Regions from separate parts of the Streptomyces sp. RK62 genome, predicted to be linked through region 2. Evidence: riboswitches for the same ligand, from Rfam matches in the RefSeq annotation. Region 2 holds a riboswitch; each other region holds the start of a gene.

Region 1 (5,483 bases), on a different contig from region 2:
CCCGTCGACCGGCAGCGGGCGGGGCACGGTCAGCCCGCGCGGGATCACGCTCGTACGGTCGTCCGCGTTGTCGTGCCCGTCGGACAGCGCCTGCGGGGGCATCGCGTCCAGCTGCTCGTCGGTGAGCGCCTGGCGCGCCACGCGGGCCTGCGCGAGGAGGGCCACGGCGTCGTACGGGCGGACGCCCGGGGTGCGGGCGGTCGCGGAGGCGACCAGCTCGTCCAGCTCGTAGGCCAGGCCCGGCACCACCGCGGAGGGCGGCGGCACGTCTTCGTGCAGATGCTTGTAGAGCACCACGGCGGGGGAGTCCCCGTCGTGCGGCTTCTCGCCGGTCAGCATCTCGTAGAGGACGACCCCGCACGCGTACACGTCGACACGGGCGTCGGCGGCGCCCGGCTGCTCTATCTGCTCGGGCGCGAGATACGAGACGGTGCCGAGGACGGCGCCGGTGGTGCTGGTCACGGTGTCCACCGAGCGCACCAGTCCGAAGTCGGCGACCTTCACCCGGCCGTCGTCCCCTATCAGGACGTTCTCCGGCTTCATGTCGCGGTGCACGAACCCCGCACGGTGCGCGGCGCCGAGCGCGGCGAGCACCGGCTCCAGGATGTCGAGCGCGGCCCGCGGCTGGAGCGCCCCGCGCTCGCGCAGGACGTCGCGCAGGGTGCAGCCCGCGATGTACTCCATCGCGAGATAGACGTACGACCCGTCGGTGCCCTGGTCGAAGACCTGCACCACGTTCGGGTGGGCCAGCCGGGCGACGGACTTCGCCTCCCGGATGAACCGCTCGACGAACGCCCCGTCCACCGCCAGCGCCGGATGCATCACCTTGAGCGCGAGCACGCGGTCGAGGCGGGTGTCCAGGGCCCGGTAGACCGTGGCCATCCCGCCGACCGCGATCCGCGCGTCCACGCGATACCGGCCGTCGAGCACCTGCCCGACCAGAGGGTCCTGAAGGGTCGTATCCACGCAGGTGAGTGTACGAGCCGACACCGACACCCCGTCCGGTCCCGCATGGATCGGGGCGGGACTGCGACCGTCCTGTGACGGACACCTCAGCCTTCGGGCGCCTTGATCGAACGTACGTTCAGAACGCGGGCCGTTCCGGGTCCAGCCGCGCCAGTCCGTCCACCGGCGAGGACGCCTCCGCGAAGTGCCGCCTCGGAATGCGGCCCGCCCGGCGCGCCAGCCGGCCCGCCTCCACCGCGTGCCGCATCGCGTCGGCCATCAGCACCGGCTCCTGGGCCCGCGTCACCGCCGAGGCGAGCATCACACCGGCACAGCCCAGCTCCATCGCGAGCGCCGCGTCCGAGGCCGTACCGGCACCCGCGTCCAGGATCACCGGCACGCGCGCGTGCTCCACGATCAGCTGGAAGTTGTGCGGGTTGCGGATGCCGAGCCCGGAGCCGATGGGTGAGCCCAGCGGCATGATCGCCGCGCATCCGGCGTCCTCCAGCTTCCGCGCCAGCACCGGGTCGTCATTGGTGTACGGGAGCACCGTGAAACCGTCGTCCACCAGCGTCTCCGCCGCGTCCAGCAGCTCGACCGGGTCGGGCAGCAGGGTCCGCTCGTCGGCGATGACCTCCAGCTTCACCAGGTCCGTGCCGAGCGCCTCGCGCGCGAGGCGGGCCGTCAGCACCGCCTCGCCCGCCGTGAAGCACCCCGCGGTGTTCGGCAGCACCCGGATGCCGAGCCGGTCCAGCACCGACAGGACGGAGCCGTGCACCGAGGGGTCCACCCGGCGCATCGCGACGGTCGTCAGCTCCGTCCCGGACGCCACCAGCGCCCGCTCCAGGACGTCCAGGCTGGGCGCCCCGCCCGTGCCCATGATCAGCCGGGAGATGAGGGTCAGGTCCCCGATGACGAGGGGGTCGTCGGCCATGGGTCAGCCTCCTTGCACGGCGGTCAGGACCTCGACGCGGTCCCCCTCGCGCAGCGGCGTCGACGGCCACTGCGCGCGCGGGACGACGGTCTCGTTCAGGGCGGCGGCCACCCCGGAGGGGGCCCGCGTGAGCAGCCGTACGGCGGTGTCGAGCGCCGTACCGGGGTCGACCCGGCGCCGCTCGCCGTTGAGCGAGATGTTCATGCGGGCTGCTCCTCGCGGACGGCGGCGAACCGCAGCGGGGTGAAGTCACGGGCCACGTCCGGCAGTTCACCGGAGGTCAGGACGTGCGCCAGGACGTCCCCGGTGACCGGGGCGAGCAGTACGCCGTTGCGGCCGTGCCCGGTGGCGAGCAGCAGCCCGTCCAGCGCGGTCGGGCCGAGCAGCGGCGCGTTGTCGGGGGAGGCCGGGCGCAGGCCCGCCCGGGTCTCGGTCAGCGGCAGCTCGGTGATGCCGGGCACCAGCTCGTGGGCGTCCCGCAGCAGCTCGTACACACCGCCGGCGGTCACCGTGGTGTCCCAGCCCAGTTCCTCGCTCGTCGCGCCGACGACCAGCTCGCCGTTCTCGCGCGGCACCAGATACACCTGGCTGCCGCGCACCACCGCCCGCACCGTCCGGCTCAGGAACGGCGCGAGGCCCTTGGGCACGGTCAGCCGCAGCACCTGCCCCTTCACGGGCCGCACCGGCGGCCGTACGGCGTCGGGGACGCCCGCGAGCCGGCCGCTCAGGCTGCCCGCCGCGAGGACCACCCGGTCCGCGGCCAGCCGGCTGCCGTCCGTGGTGGTGACCCCGGTGGCCCGGTCCGCGGTGACGTCCAGGCGCTCGGCCCAGGTCCGGTGGAAGGTGACGCCGGCCCGCTCGCAGGCGGCCAGCAGCGCCCCGGTGAGCCGCCGCGGGTCGATCTGGTGGTCGCCGTCCACCCGCAGCCCGCCGCGCACCCCGGGCGCCAGCATCGGCTCCAGGCGCCGGCACTCCCGGCCCGTCAGCCACTCCGAGTCCAGCCCCGAACGGCTCTGCAGGGCGTGCAGCTCGCGCAGATGCGCGCGGTCGTCCGCGTCCAGCGCGACGGCGAGCGTGCCGCACCTGCGGTAGCCGAGGGCGTGTCCGGTGAGGTCGGTGAGCTCGGCCGCGAAGTCCGGATAGCGGCGGGCCGAGTCGAGGTTCAGGCCGAGCAGGGTCTGCTCGCCGTAGTGCAGTTCGGTGACCGCGGCCAGCATCCCGGCCGCCACCCGGGCGGCCCCGCCGCCCGGCTCCGGGTCCACCACGGCGGTGGCGAACCCGCGTTGCGCGGCCCGCCACGCCGTGACCAGGCCGATGATCCCGCCCCCCACGACGAGGACGTCTGAGGTACGCGTACGCGACATGGGCGTCCAGCCCCTCCCTTCGCCGGCATGACCCGGATCAGGTTCGTACGGTCGGAGGCCGCCAGCCTCCCTCTCAGCCCGGTGCGTCCGGGCTCCCGCGAGTGCTCTACGGTGGCCACCCTAGCCCGCAGTCCCCGGTATCGGTAAGGGAGCCTCCCCGCATGGCCCGCTCACTCGACGGTCTCGTCCTCGCCCCCGTCGCCGACCAGGCACCGGGGCAGGTGGGGACGCGCACCCGGTTCACGTACCACGAGCGGGACGGCGTGATCTGGGCCGAGTACAGCGGCGGCGACGTCGTACGCGGGCACCTCGTCGGCACCCGGGACGGCGACCGCCTCGACTTCCGGTACGTGCAGCTGAAGCGGGACGGCACGACCTCCTCCGGGCACTGCGTGTCCACGGTGGGCGAACTCCCGGACGGGCGCGTGCGTCTGGCGGAGACCTGGGAGTGGGAGTCGCAGCAGGGCAGCGGCACCAGCGTGGTGGAGCAGGTCCTCGCATCCGACTGACGGTCCGTCATGTGCGGGACGTACAACCGTTGCCGGCCGGCAGGGGTCTAGCGGTCCAAGGACTGTTCCCCGGTGGGCGCCGTCCGTCCGCCCGCGTCCCAGCAGAGGATCTGCCATGCACAGACCCCCGCACAGCCGTCGTGCCCCAAGTGCCGCTGTCGTCGCCGGCCTGATCGTGCTGGCCGCGGCTCCCGCCGCCTTCGGCGAGGAAGCCGCGCCCGACCTGGTCCTCGGCGGAGTCGAGCCGGTCCACGGGCTGCGGCCGGGGAGCACGTTCGACCTGCCGGTCACCGTGGCGAACAAGGGCACCGTGACCGCCCGGACGGCGTGGGTCTCCTACTCCGTCACCCGGGGGCTCGACCTCGTGGACGTCCCCTCCAACTGCCGTGTGCAGCACGTCAGGTCCTACGACGAGATGCCCGAGTACTGGACCGCGACGTGCGCGTACGACCAGGCGGTGGAGCCGGGCGTCGTGCTCACGCCCGGGAAGCCTCTCCGGGTCGAGGCACTGGACCGCGCGTACCACGACAGGCTGCGGCTGCGTGTCGGGTACGGGGACGCCCCGTCGGACGACGAGAACGGAGAGCCGTCGGTGCCGGGGACCGCGCCGGCGGTGAAACTGGTCGAGGGGCCGGCCGGTGGCGCGGGTTCCGCGAAGTACGTCCACGTGCCGGTCACCACTGTCAACACGGCCGACTATCGCGTGACGGGTGCCGCGCTGAGCGGGAGGGCCGGTGACACGGTGACGATGAAGGTGAGGTTCGCCAACGCCGGGCCCGCCTGGCTCCTGGAGGAGGGCGAGGTGCCGGGCGTCCACGTCCTCATCAAGCTTCCCGCCGGAACGTCGGTGGTCAAGCGTGACTACTACTGCCACGACAAGGGCGGGACGTACAACTGCCCCGCACACCTCGGTATGAACATGCCCGAGGACGCCCAGATGGAATACACCTTCAAGCTGAGGATCGACAAGCGGATCGCCGGCGCCAAGGGCTCGATCGCGCTGAGCCCCGAACGCCGCTCGTTCGACCCCGACAAGGCCAACGACAAGGCCGACATCACCCTGGACGTGACGGGCGGCGGGTCGGCCGGCTCCACGGGAGGCTCGTCAGGCGGTTCCACGGGCGGCTCGGCCGGCGGGTCGTCGTCGACGGGTGGCGACGACTCGAACGGCGGCGAACTGGCGGACACCGGCTCCTCGGCGCTGCCGCTCACGGGTGTGGCCGCCGCGGCGGTGGCCATGGGTGCGGGCGCGCTCCTCGCCATGCGCCGCGGCCGGGGCCGGAACCCGAGCTGACGACGAGTGTCTATGGTGAGCGGGTGAGCGAGCCAACCACCCAGTCGCAGCGGTCCGTGGTCGTCGCCGGTGCCGGCATGGCCGGTGTGCAGACGGCGGTCGCCCTGCGGGAGAAGGGCTTCACCGGGACGATCACCCTGATCGGCGCCGAGCCCCACCAGCCGTACGACCGCCCGCCCCTGTCCAAGGCGGTGCTGCTCGGCACCGCCGAGGGCTCCGCCTTCGACGTCGACTTCGAGGCGCTCGGCGTCGAACTGCGGCTCGGCCGCGAGGTGCTGGGCGTCCGCACCGCCGACCACGTCCTGGACACCGAGGCCGGGCCCGTCCCCTACGACGTGCTGGTCCTCGCCACGGGTGCCGAGCCCCTGCGGCTGCCGGGCACCGAGGGCGTCCCCGGTGTGCATCTGCTGCGCACCCTGGACGACGCCGAGCGGCTG
Region 2 (5,483 bases):
GGTCATACGTACGGCGCTCCCGCCAAGCAACTCGCCCGGGAGACGGGCCTGGCGCTGCCCACGGCCTACCACCTGCTGCGCACCCTGGTGCACGAGGGCTATCTGCGCCGCGACAAGGGGCTGTTCTTCCTCGGTGACGCCGCCGTGCGGCTGAGCAGCAGCAGCGCCCAGCAGAAACGTCGCAGCACAATGGTCGACGCACTCGCTCGATGGCGTGACGCGATCGGTGTCCCGGTTTACTACGCCCAGTACCGCGAGGGTGAGATCGAGGTCATGTGCGTCTCCGACACCCCGGGCAATCCGGCGGTGCAGGAGTGGGCCGACTTCCGTGAGACCGGCCATGCCCACGCCATCGGCCAGTGTCTGCTCTCCCAGTTGGACGAGGAGGCCCGGCGCGACCATCTGGACCGGCATCCGGTGCGCGCCATCACGCCCTACACCGTCCGGGACAGCGCCAGCCTGCTACGACGCCTGGACCAGGCCGGGCGGATGGCGCCGGTGACCGAGCGTCAGGAGTACGCGCTGGGCACGGTCTGTGCGGCGATTCCCATCACGGTGGGCACGACGGCCGCGACGATGGCCCTGTCCCTCCCCTTCCACCAGGCCGACCGGTTGCCGTCGGCGGTGCGTCAGCTCCAGGTCGAGATCGGCCGGCTTCTGGGGTCACTCGCGCTCTCTATCAGTATCTGAAAACTCACTCCTTGTGATCTCTCGTGTACGTTCAGCAAGATTCCACCAGTGTCGGGGTCGTCCCGGCCAGTCGAAGGCAACCGACGGGGTAGGCGATGCGCGAGTCCGTACAGGCAGAGGTCATGATGAGCTTTCTCGTCTCCGAGGAGCTCTCCTTCCGCATCCCGGTCGAACTGCGCTACGAGTGCTGTGATCCCTACGCCGTGCGGCTCACCTTCCATCTGCCCGGTGACGCCCCGGTCACCTGGGCCTTCGGCCGCGAGCTGCTGGTCGACGGGGTGGGCCGGCCCTGCGGGGAAGGCGATGTACGGGTCTCACCGGCCGGGTCCGACACCCTCGGCGATGTGCTGATCCGGCTCCAGGTGGGCCTGGACCAGGCGCTGTTCCGTTCCTCCGTCGCCCCGCTCGTGGCCTTCCTGGACCGCACCGACAAGCTGGTACCGCTCGGACAGGAGGGGGCGCTCGCCGACTTCGACGCGCATCTCGACGAGGCCCTGGACCGCATCCTGGCGGAGGAGCAGAGCGCGGGCTGACGTGTCGCGTGGCGGCGGGGGGTGGGGGTGGCGTAACGCTTCAGCGGAGGTGGGGCACCTCATGGGACGGCTCTCGGGATGCCCCTCGAGGGCGCCTGACGGGGCGCCTCACGCCGGCGCCTCACCGCTTGCGGCGCCGACCCCGTCCACCCCGTGTACTCCGTCCCATGGCCGGTGCGGTGCCCGCAACGGCCGGCTGGGCCCCCGCAGGCGCCGGCGCCCTGCCGGGCTCGGGTCGGTCGGCCGACACCACCAGGGCGGCCAGGGCCGTGGTCACCGGCACGGAGGCGACGAGTCCGATGGAGCCCACCAGCGTGCGCACGATCTCCTCGGCCACCAACTCGCTGTTGGCGACCGTGCCGACACCGCTCTGGGCGATGGAGAAGAGCAGCAGCAAGGGCAGTGCGGCACCCGCGTAGGCGAGGACGAGGGTGTTGACGACGGACGCGATGTGGTCGCGTCCGATGCGGATACCGGCCCGGTACAGCCCGCGCCAGCCCATCGTGGGGTTGGCCTCGTGCAGCTCCCAGACCGCGGAGGTCTGGGTGACCGTCACGTCGTCGAGCACACCGAGCGAGCCGATGATGATCCCGGCCAGCAGCAGTCCGCTCATGTCGATCGACGGGTACAGGCCGTGGATGAGGCCGGTGTTGTCGTCGGTGTTGCCGGTCAGCGCGGCCCAGTCGATGAACACCGAGCCCAGGACGCCGATCAGCAGGAGCGAGATCAGGGTGCCGAGGACCGCGACGGACGTCCGTGCCGATGGACCGTGACACAGATAGAGCGCGATGAGCATGATGGCGCTCGCTCCCACCACGGCGACCACCAGCGGGTTCGAGCCCTGCAGGATCGCCGGCAGGATGAAGAAGTTGAGCAGCAGGAAGCTGATCGCCAGGGAGACCAGGGCCATGACGCCCCGCAGCCGTCCGACGAGTACGACGGCGACGGCGAAGATCCCGGCGAGCACCGACAGCGGGACGCGCCGGTTGACGTCCGTGACCGCGTACTGGAGGTCCTTGGGAGCGGAGGGCTCGTAGGCGACCACGACCTCCTGGCCCTCGCTCAACTGCCGTGACTGGTCGGGCTGGACGACCTCCGTGAACGTACGGCCCTTGTCCTTCCCCGTGTCGACGCGGATCGTCGCCTTTTTGCAGGTGCCGCTCTCCTCGCGCACCGCGGAGGAGCCCGAGGGGGTGGAGGTGTCGCCGGTCGGCGGTACTCCTCCGGCGCCCACCTCCTTGCAGCTCAGCTCGACCACCTTGGTGACCGTGGCCTGCTGGGTCTGCCGGTCGAAGCCGACCCCGGTGCGCTCGTGCGCCGGGGCGCCGCCCGGCCAGAGCACGGCGAGGCCGACCACGACCGCGGCGGCGAACGGGATCAGGACGGCCGCGATGACCTTGCGCAGATGACGGGAGACCGGAGCGGCCGGACCGTGGGAGTGGCTGTGCCCATGCCCATGCCCATGCCCATGACCGTGCCCATGACCGGAGCCGGAGCCGGGCCCGGAACCATGCCCGTGACCGGGGTCGTGCCCGTGTCCGCCGTCGGAGCCGCCTCCGGGCGCTCCCGAACTCCAGCCGCCCTGACGGTCGTTGCGTTGTGCGGTGCCGTTGTCGGGGCCTGAGTCTCGGCGCGGTTCGGGCGGAGGGAACGGAGGTTCATGCATCGTGGTCACCCTGCGATCATCGCAAGAACGGCGGGGGCCCTCTGTTCACCGCGCCCGAACTGACGTTAGCGTAGAACCACCTTTGTACACGCGGGAGCTCGGAGCACCGGGCTGAGAGGGCGCTGACCTCCGTCCCAGCGATGTTTCACATGAAACATCGGCAGACGGATATCGCTGCGTCGACCGCCGAACCTGTTACCGGGTAATGCCGGCGTAGGGAGTAGGTCTCATGACCATCAAGGACGCGCGCACGCCTGCCTCGAACCAGGACGAAACGCCCGTGCAGAGCGAATCCTCCACCGAGGCCGGGAAGTCCATCGGCTGGCACAAGGCGTATGTCGAGGGCTCACGCCCCGATCTGCGGGTGCCGGTCCGCCAGGTGCACCTCACCAACGGGCAGTCGGTCACGCTGTATGACACCTCGGGCCCGTACACCGATCCAGCCGCCGAGACCGACGTCCGTCGGGGGCTGCCTCCGCTGCGGGAGAACTGGATCATCGCCCGCGGGGACACCGCGGAGTACGCGGGCCGGCCCGTCCGGCCCGAGGACGACGGCATCAAGCACACGGCGCCGCGCGGAGGTCTGCGCAACCTCGACGCGGTGTTCCCGGGACGGCCGCGTCAGCCCCGGCGCAGCCGTGACGGCCGGGCGGTCACGCAGCTTGCGTACGCCCGTCGCGGGGAGATCACTCCTGAGATGGAGTTCGTGGCGATCCGGGAGAACGTCGACCCCGAGGTGGTCCGTGAGGAGATCGCCGCGGGCCGGGCGGTTCTGCCCGCCAACGTCAACCACCCGGAGATCGAGCCGATGATCATCGGCAAGCGGTTCCTGGTGAAGGTCAACGCCAACATCGGTAACTCCGCCGTGACATCCTCCATCGAGGAGGAGGTCGAGAAGATGACCTGGGCGACCCGCTGGGGCGCCGACACGGTCATGGACCTCTCCACCGGCCGCAACATTCACACCACCCGCGAGTGGGTGCTGCGCAACTCCCCTGTGCCCATCGGCACGGTGCCGCTCTACCAGGCGCTGGAGAAGGTCGACGGCAAGGCCGAGGAACTGACCTGGGAGATCTACAAGGACACGGTCATCGAGCAGGCCGAGCAGGGCGTGGACTACATGACGGTCCATGCGGGCGTGCGCCTGCCGTACGTGCCGCTCACCGCGAACCGAAAGACGGGCATCGTCTCGCGCGGCGGCTCGATCATGGCCGCGTGGTGCCTCGCGCACCACAAGGAGAGCTTCCTGTACGAGAACTTCGAGGAGCTCTGCGAGATCCTCGCCGCCTACGACGTGACGTACTCCCTCGGCGACGGCCTGCGGCCGGGGTCGATCGCGGACGCCAACGACGAGGCGCAGTTCGCGGAGTTGAGGACGCTCGGGGAGCTCAACACCATCGCCAAGCGGTTCAACGTGCAGACCATGATCGAGGGCCCCGGTCATGTCCCGATGCACAAGATCAAGGAGAACATCGACCTCCAGCAGGAGATCTGCGAGGAGGCCCCGTTCTACACGCTCGGCCCGCTAACGACGGATGTGGCTCCGGCCTACGACCACATCACGTCGGGCATCGGCGCCGCGATGATCGCCTGGTGGGGCACCGCGATGCTCTGCTACGTGACGCCCAAGGAGCACCTGGGCCTGCCCAACCGCGACGACGTCAAGACCGGCGTCATCACCTACAAGATCGCCGCGCACGCGGCCGACCTCGCCAAGGGCCACCCCGGCGCGCAGGAGTGGGACGACGCGCTGTCCGACGCCCGCTTCGAGTTCCGCTGGGAGGACCAGTTCAACCTGGCGCTCGACCCGGACACGGCCCGCGAGTTCCACGACGAGACGCTCCCGGCGGAGCCGGCCAAGACGGCCCACTTCTGCTCCATGTGCGGACCGAAGTTCTGCTCGATGAAGATCTCCCAGGACATTCGCCGCCGGCACGGCGGCACCCAGGAGGAGATCGAGGGCGAGATCGAACAGGGCATGGCCCAGAAGTCGAAGGAGTTCGCGGCAGCGGGCAACAGGGTGTACCTGCCCCTGGCGGACTGACCCAGCACCCGGAACGACGACTCGGGCCCGCGCCCCACGGAGTTCGCGGGCCCGAGTCGATCCGTAATGCGGCGACGCGACCGTGGTTGCTCCACCATGATGCGTCGAGGACGTACGGCCTACGTCCGCGTGTGGAGGGCAACGATGGACAGCACCGAGGTGGTGCGGTGGCAGGCGACCGGCAAGGTGCGGTCGTTGATGTGGGACGGGGACGACCTCGTCGACAGAGTGGATGGGGGACGGCGCTGGACATCCGACGGCGCCGAGCACCAGTCACGGCAGCTGTACGCGTACCCCTTCGACCGGGCCGTCGTCTCACCGTCCGGCCGGTACACCGTCACGTACACCGAGCGGGGGACGAAAGCCCTGCTCCTCGACGGACAGCGGATCGTTCGTGAGCTCAACCGGAGCCACTACCACGCCGAGGACTTCGACTACCCGGTGGCGCTCGGCGCGCTGGCCGACGGTCGGGAGGTGCTCGTGCACTGCCCCGAGGCCTATGAGGTCATCGAGGTCGAGGATGTGGCAACGGGTAAGCGGCTCACTCATG
Region 3 (5,483 bases), on a different contig from region 2:
AGCGGCGTCCCGGTCTGGGCGATCCCGCCGTCCCGCATCACCACGACCCGGTCGGCGAGCGCGAACGCCTCACCCTGGTCGTGGGTGACGGCGAGCACGGTCGTACCCAACCGCCCGAACAGCTCCCGCAGTTCGACGACGAGGCGCTCCCTCAGCGAGCGGTCGAGCTGCCCCAGCGGCTCGTCCAGCATCAGCAGTCGCGGTCGGGGCGCGAGGGCGCGGGCGAGCGCCACCCGCTGCTGCTCGCCGCCGGACAGCGAGGCGACGGCCCGGCCGGCGGCTCCCGGCAGCCCGACGAGGTCAAGCAACTCGGAGACCCGGTCGGCCTGTTCACGGCGGGACGCCCCGTGCATCCGCGCGCCGAAGGCGACATTGCCGCCGACGTCCCGCTGCGGGAACAGCTGGTGGTCCTGGAACATCAGGCCGACGCCACGCCGGTGCGCGGGCACCCCGGCCTGGTCGCGCCCGTCGAGGGTGACCCGGCCGGCGTCCAGGCGCTGCAGCCCCGCCACGGCCCGCAGCAGCGTCGACTTCCCGCTGCCGCTGGGCCCCAGCACGCACACGATCTCGTGCTCGGCGACCTCCAGGTCGACGGCGTCGAGCACCGCCCGCCCACCGAAGCGGACCGTCGCGCCCTCGAGGCTCAGCAGCATCTAGAACTCCCCCGTCCGGTCGGTGCGCAGCCGCTCCAGCACGAGGAGCGCCACCGCGCACACCACCATCAGCACCGTCGAAAGGGCCATCGCCTGGCCGTAGTTGAGGTCGCCCGCCCGCCCCAGCAGCCGGGCCACGGCGACCGGCAGCGTCGGGTTGTCGGGCCGTGCGATGAACACGGTCGCGCCGAACTCGCCGAGCGACACGGCGAAGGCGAACCCGGCCGCGATCAGCAGCGCCCGCCGCACCATCGGCAGGTCGATCTCCCGCCACACCCGCCACGGCGAGGCGCCGAGCACCGCGGCCGCCTCCCGCAGCCGGTCGTCGACGGCCCGCAGCACGGGCAGCATGGTCCGTACGACGAACGGCACCCCGACCAGCGCCTGCGCGAGCGGCACCAGGATCCAGCTGCTGCGGAGGTCGAGCGGCGGCTCGTCCAGGGAGATCAGGAACCCGAATCCGACGGTCACCGCGGACACCCCGAGCGGCAGCATCAGCAGCGCGTCGAAGCCCCGCACGAACCGGCCCGCGTCACGCCGGGTCAGCGCGGCCGCCGCGAGTCCGCCGACCAGCACGGCGATGAGGGTGGCGACGACGGCGTACTCGAGCGAGTTGCCGATCGCCTCGATCGGGGCGACGAGGAAGACCCCGCCGTCGGCCTCGGTGAGCGCCCGGTAGTAGCCGAGGTCCGGCGCGTCGAGCGACCGCTGCACCAGCACGGCCAGCGGCAGCAGCAGGAGTACGACGATGACGGCCAGGACGCCGGCCAGCAGCGCCCACTGCCCGGCCCCGCGCGGCCGCCGCGAGGTCAGGGCCGCGTCGACCAGCCGCAGGGTGCTCTCCCGCCGCCGTACGGTCCACGCGTGCACGGCGAGGATCGCGCCGACCGCCACGAACTGCACGATCGTCAGCACGGCGGCCGTGGACAGGTCGAAGATCTCCGAGGTCTGCCGGTAGATCTCCACCTCCAGGGTGGAGAACGCCGGCCCGCCGAGGATCTGCACGACGCCGAACGACGTGAAGGTGAACAGGAAGACCATGAGCACGGCGGCGGCCACGGCGGGCCCGAGCGCCGGCAGGGTGACGGTCCGCCAGGCGGTCCACCGGGACGCCCCCAGCATCCGCGCGGCCTCCTCCTGCCGGGGGTCCAGCTGCGCCCACAGCCCGCCCACCGTGCGTACGACGACGGCGTAGTTGAAGAAGACGTGCGCGAGCAGGATCGCCCACACGGTCGTGTCGAGCCGTACGCCCCACAGCTCGTCGAGCAGCCCGCCGCGGCCGACGAGCGCGAGGAACGCGGTGCCGACGACGACGGTCGGCAGCACGAACGGCACGGTCACGACGGCCCGCAGGACCTGTTTGCCGGGGAAGTCGAAGCGGGCGAAGACATAGGCGCCGGGCAGCGCGATCAGCAGGGTGAGCGCGGTGGAGGCGAGGGCCTGCCAGGTGGTGAACCACAGCACGTGCCGGATGTCGGACTGCCCGAGCACGTCCCACAGCCGCCCGAACCGCCACACCCCGTCGACGTGCAGGCCGCGCGCCACGATCGCGGCGACCGGGTAGGCGAAGAACACCGCGAAGAACGCGACGGGCACGGCGACGAGACCGAGCCGCGCCGCCGCGCTCCGCGTACGGCGTCCCACTACCTCAGGACGAGCGAGGTCCACGACTTGACCCAGTCGTCACGATGGTCGGCGATCTTCGCCGGGTCCATGGTCTGGGGGTTCTCGGCCGCCGGCCCGAACTCCGTGAACTCCTCGGGCACCTGGGCGCCCTCGACCACGGGGTAGACGAACATGTTCAGCGGCATGTCGTCCTGGAACGTCTTGGACACCAGGAAGTCGATCAGGGCCTTGCCGCCCTCGGCGTTCTTGGCGTTGCTCAGCAGACCGGCGTACTCGAACTGCCGGAAGCAGGTGCCGTCCGCGACACCGGTCGGCGCGGTGGTCGGCCTAGGGTCGGCGTAGATGACCTCGGCGGGCGGCGAGGAGGCGTACGACACCACGAGCGGCCGGTCGCCCTTGGCCTTCTTGCCGCCGGCGGACCCGGAGAACTCCTCGTTGTAGGCCTGGTCCCAGCCGCTGACGACCTTGACGCCGTTGGCCTTCAGCTTCTTCCAGTAGTCCTGCCAGCCCTCGTCCCCGTACTTGGCGGCGGTCCCGAGCAGGAACCCGAGGCCGGGCGAGGAGGTGGAGGCGTTCTCGGTGACGAGGAGGTCCTTGTAGGCGGGCTTGATCAGGTCGTCGAACGAGGTCGGCGGGGCCAGCTTGTGCTTGCTGAAGTACGCCTTGTCGTAGTTGACGCAGATGTCGCCGGTGTCGACGGGCGTGACCCGGTGCTTGTCCTGGTCGACCCGGAACTCGGGCAGGATCCTGTCCGAGCCCTTGGCCTCGTACGGCTGGAACAGGCCGTTGTCGAGGGCGCGGGACAGCAGGGTGTTGTCGACGCCGAAGAAGACGTCGCCCTGCGGGTTGTCCTTGGTCAGGATGGCCTTGTTGACGGCCTCCCCGGCGTCGCCGTCCTCCAGGACCCGGACCTTGTAGCCGGACTGCTTCTCGAAGGCGGCGAGGACGTCCTTGGACACGGCCCACGAACTATGGCTGACCAGTGTGACGGTCTTGGAACCGCCGCCGCTGTCGTCCCCGCCGGACGACCCGCAGGCGGACAGCGTGACGAGCCCCAGCCCGACGGCCAGGACGGTGACCTTCTTGGTGATGCCCACTTGATTCCTCCTGGAGTGACCAGGAAGAGACGCGGCCCTGCCCGTGGCCCCGGGGGGCTAGGTCGTATCCGTAAAGTCGCGTCGTCCGCCCGGAGGGCGGGCCGAGCGGCGTCCGGTGCGTGCTCTCGGCGTGCCGGGCGGACTCCCGCGTACTGGTTGTACGCGGGTGGCCGGCCGGTGCGGCGAGAGTGCGTGCCGGACGTCGAACGGCAGACGGGACTTTGCGGACACGGCCTAGGGCAGGGCGCAACAGCTCGAGTGATGACCGATCTCCCTACCCAGAATGACCTGGGCCAGGTTCGGAGGGTCTGCGGCCGGTGCCGCACTCTCAGCGCTGTGGCGCTCCCCTGTCGGAATATGCAGATGTGTTGACGCCGGTCAGACTACCGCTCGGTGGCGGCGAGCTGACCACACGCCCCGTCGATCTCCTGACCACGGGTGTCCCGGATCGTCACCGGTACACCGTGGGCGGCGATGGCCTCGACGAACGCCTTCTCGTCCTCGGGCCGCGAGGCGGTCCACTTCGACCCCGGAGTCGGGTTCAGCGGAATCAGATTCACGTGCACGGGCTTGCCCTTGAGCAGCCGCCCGAGCCGGTCACCGCGCCAGGCCTGGTCGTTGATGTCCCGGATGAGCGCGTACTCGATGGACAGCCGGCGCCCGGACCGGGCCGCGTACTCCCACCCGGCGTCCAGCACCTCCCGCACCTTCCACCGCGTGTTCACGGGGACGAGGGTGTCCCGCAGCTCGTCGTCGGGCGCGTGCAGCGAGATCGCGAGCCGGCACTTGAACCCCTCATCGGCGAACCGATGAATGGCAGGCACCAGCCCGACCGTCGAAACGGTGATCCCCCGCTGCGAAAGCCCCAGCCCGTCGGGCTCCGGATCGGTGAGCCGCCGAATGGCCCCGACGACCCGCTTGTAGTTGGCGAGCGGCTCGCCCATCCCCATGAAGACGATGTTGGACAGCCGAGCGGGCCCACCGGGCACATCCCCGTCCCGCAGCGCCCGCATCCCATCGACGATCTGATGAACGATCTCAGCGGTCGACAGATTACGATCCAGCCCAGCCTGTCCCGTAGCGCAGAAGGGACAGTTCATCCCACACCCGGCCTGCGAGCTGATGCACATGGTCACCCGGTCCGGGTACCGCATCAGCACCGACTCGACGAGCGTCCCGTCGAACAGCCGCCACAGCGTCTTACGCGTGGTCCCCTGGTCGGTCGACAGATGCCGCACGACGGTCATCAGCTCGGGCAGCAACTCGTCCCGCAGCTTGGCACGCGACCCGGCGGGGATGTCGGTCCACTGCTCCGGATCGTGCGCGTACCGCGCGAAGTAGTGCTGCGACAGCTGCTTGGCACGAAACGGCTTCTCGCCGATCGCGGCGACGGCGTCCTTGCGCTCACCGGGCGTGAGATCGGCAAGATGCCGCGGCGGCTTCTTGGCTCCGCGCGGGGCGACGAATGTGAGTTCTCCGGGTGCAGGCATAACCCTTCCAGTGTGGCAGATCATCTGCGAAGGCCAGGCGGGAGCGGGATGGAGGCGTAGGTGCATGCCGATGACCGCCCTTGATCGCCACCTGCGACACGGTCGGAGGACGAGATGTTGCTGCCCTGATCACACGAGAAGAGGCTGAGCGGGACGTCACCGGATCTCTGCGCGCGGACGAGACCGCGCCGGTCGTGGTGGACGGAGGGAGCGCGTGCGATGAGGGTCATGCTGAGAGCGCATCTGGACACCCAGATCTCGAATGAGGCGCTCAAGAACGGCACGCTGCCGCAGATCATGCAGTCGATGACGGAACGACTCAAGCCTGAGGCTGCCTACTTCGGGCCCAGCGAAGGCGGGCGGTCCTGCACCTTCGTCTTCGACATGCAGGACAGTTCACTGCTGCCCACGATCACGGAACCACTCCTCGAGGGACTCGGCGCGAAGATCGAGATCCAGCCGGTGATGAACAGCGAAGACCTGCAGAAGGGTCTTGCCGCGCTGCAACGGGGGTGACCTCTTCGGCCGCCCACAACGCTCGATCCGCCGCAACGGGTGCCGGCCGCGTCTGCTCGGCGCTCCAGTCACTCGCCGAGGAGCTTGAGCTGGTACCTGGC

The links. A riboswitch is a leader RNA that binds a small molecule or an ion and turns the genes downstream of it on or off. The one in region 2 is predicted to bind thiamine pyrophosphate.
Region 1: another riboswitch for thiamine pyrophosphate. It lies ahead of thiO (glycine oxidase ThiO); the one in region 2 lies ahead of thiC (phosphomethylpyrimidine synthase ThiC).
Region 3: another riboswitch for thiamine pyrophosphate. It lies ahead of KBY32_RS06150 (thiamine ABC transporter substrate binding subunit); the one in region 2 lies ahead of thiC (phosphomethylpyrimidine synthase ThiC).

What each region holds. Positions count from the first base shown of each region.
Region 1 is NZ_JAGPYD010000013.1:166,211-171,693, forward strand. It holds gene pknB (Stk1 family PASTA domain-containing Ser/Thr kinase) at 1-966, opposite strand, end outside; gene KBY32_RS25300 (thiazole synthase) at 1,085-1,879, opposite strand; gene thiS (sulfur carrier protein ThiS) at 1,883-2,083, opposite strand; gene thiO (glycine oxidase ThiO) at 2,080-3,243, opposite strand; TPP riboswitch at 3,241-3,352, opposite strand; gene KBY32_RS25315 (hypothetical protein) at 3,405-3,752, shown strand; gene KBY32_RS25320 (hypothetical protein) at 3,868-5,046, shown strand; gene KBY32_RS25325 (NAD(P)/FAD-dependent oxidoreductase) at 5,124-5,483, shown strand, end outside.
Region 2 is NZ_JAGPYD010000007.1:170,815-176,297, reverse strand. It holds gene KBY32_RS15375 (helix-turn-helix domain-containing protein) at 1-690, shown strand, start outside; gene KBY32_RS15370 (SsgA family sporulation/cell division regulator) at 786-1,223, shown strand; gene KBY32_RS15365 (YibE/F family protein) at 1,345-2,898, opposite strand; TPP riboswitch at 2,970-3,126, shown strand; gene thiC (phosphomethylpyrimidine synthase ThiC) at 3,119-4,933, shown strand; gene KBY32_RS15355 (hypothetical protein) at 5,078-5,483, shown strand, end outside.
Region 3 is NZ_JAGPYD010000002.1:522,558-528,040, reverse strand. It holds gene KBY32_RS06160 (ABC transporter ATP-binding protein) at 1-653, opposite strand, end outside; gene KBY32_RS06155 (iron ABC transporter permease) at 654-2,321, opposite strand; gene KBY32_RS06150 (thiamine ABC transporter substrate binding subunit) at 2,297-3,376, opposite strand; TPP riboswitch at 3,630-3,735, opposite strand; gene rlmN (23S rRNA (adenine(2503)-C(2))-methyltransferase RlmN) at 3,760-4,866, opposite strand; gene KBY32_RS06140 (DUF3303 family protein) at 5,086-5,382, shown strand; gene KBY32_RS06135 (cupin domain-containing protein) at 5,451-5,483, opposite strand, start outside.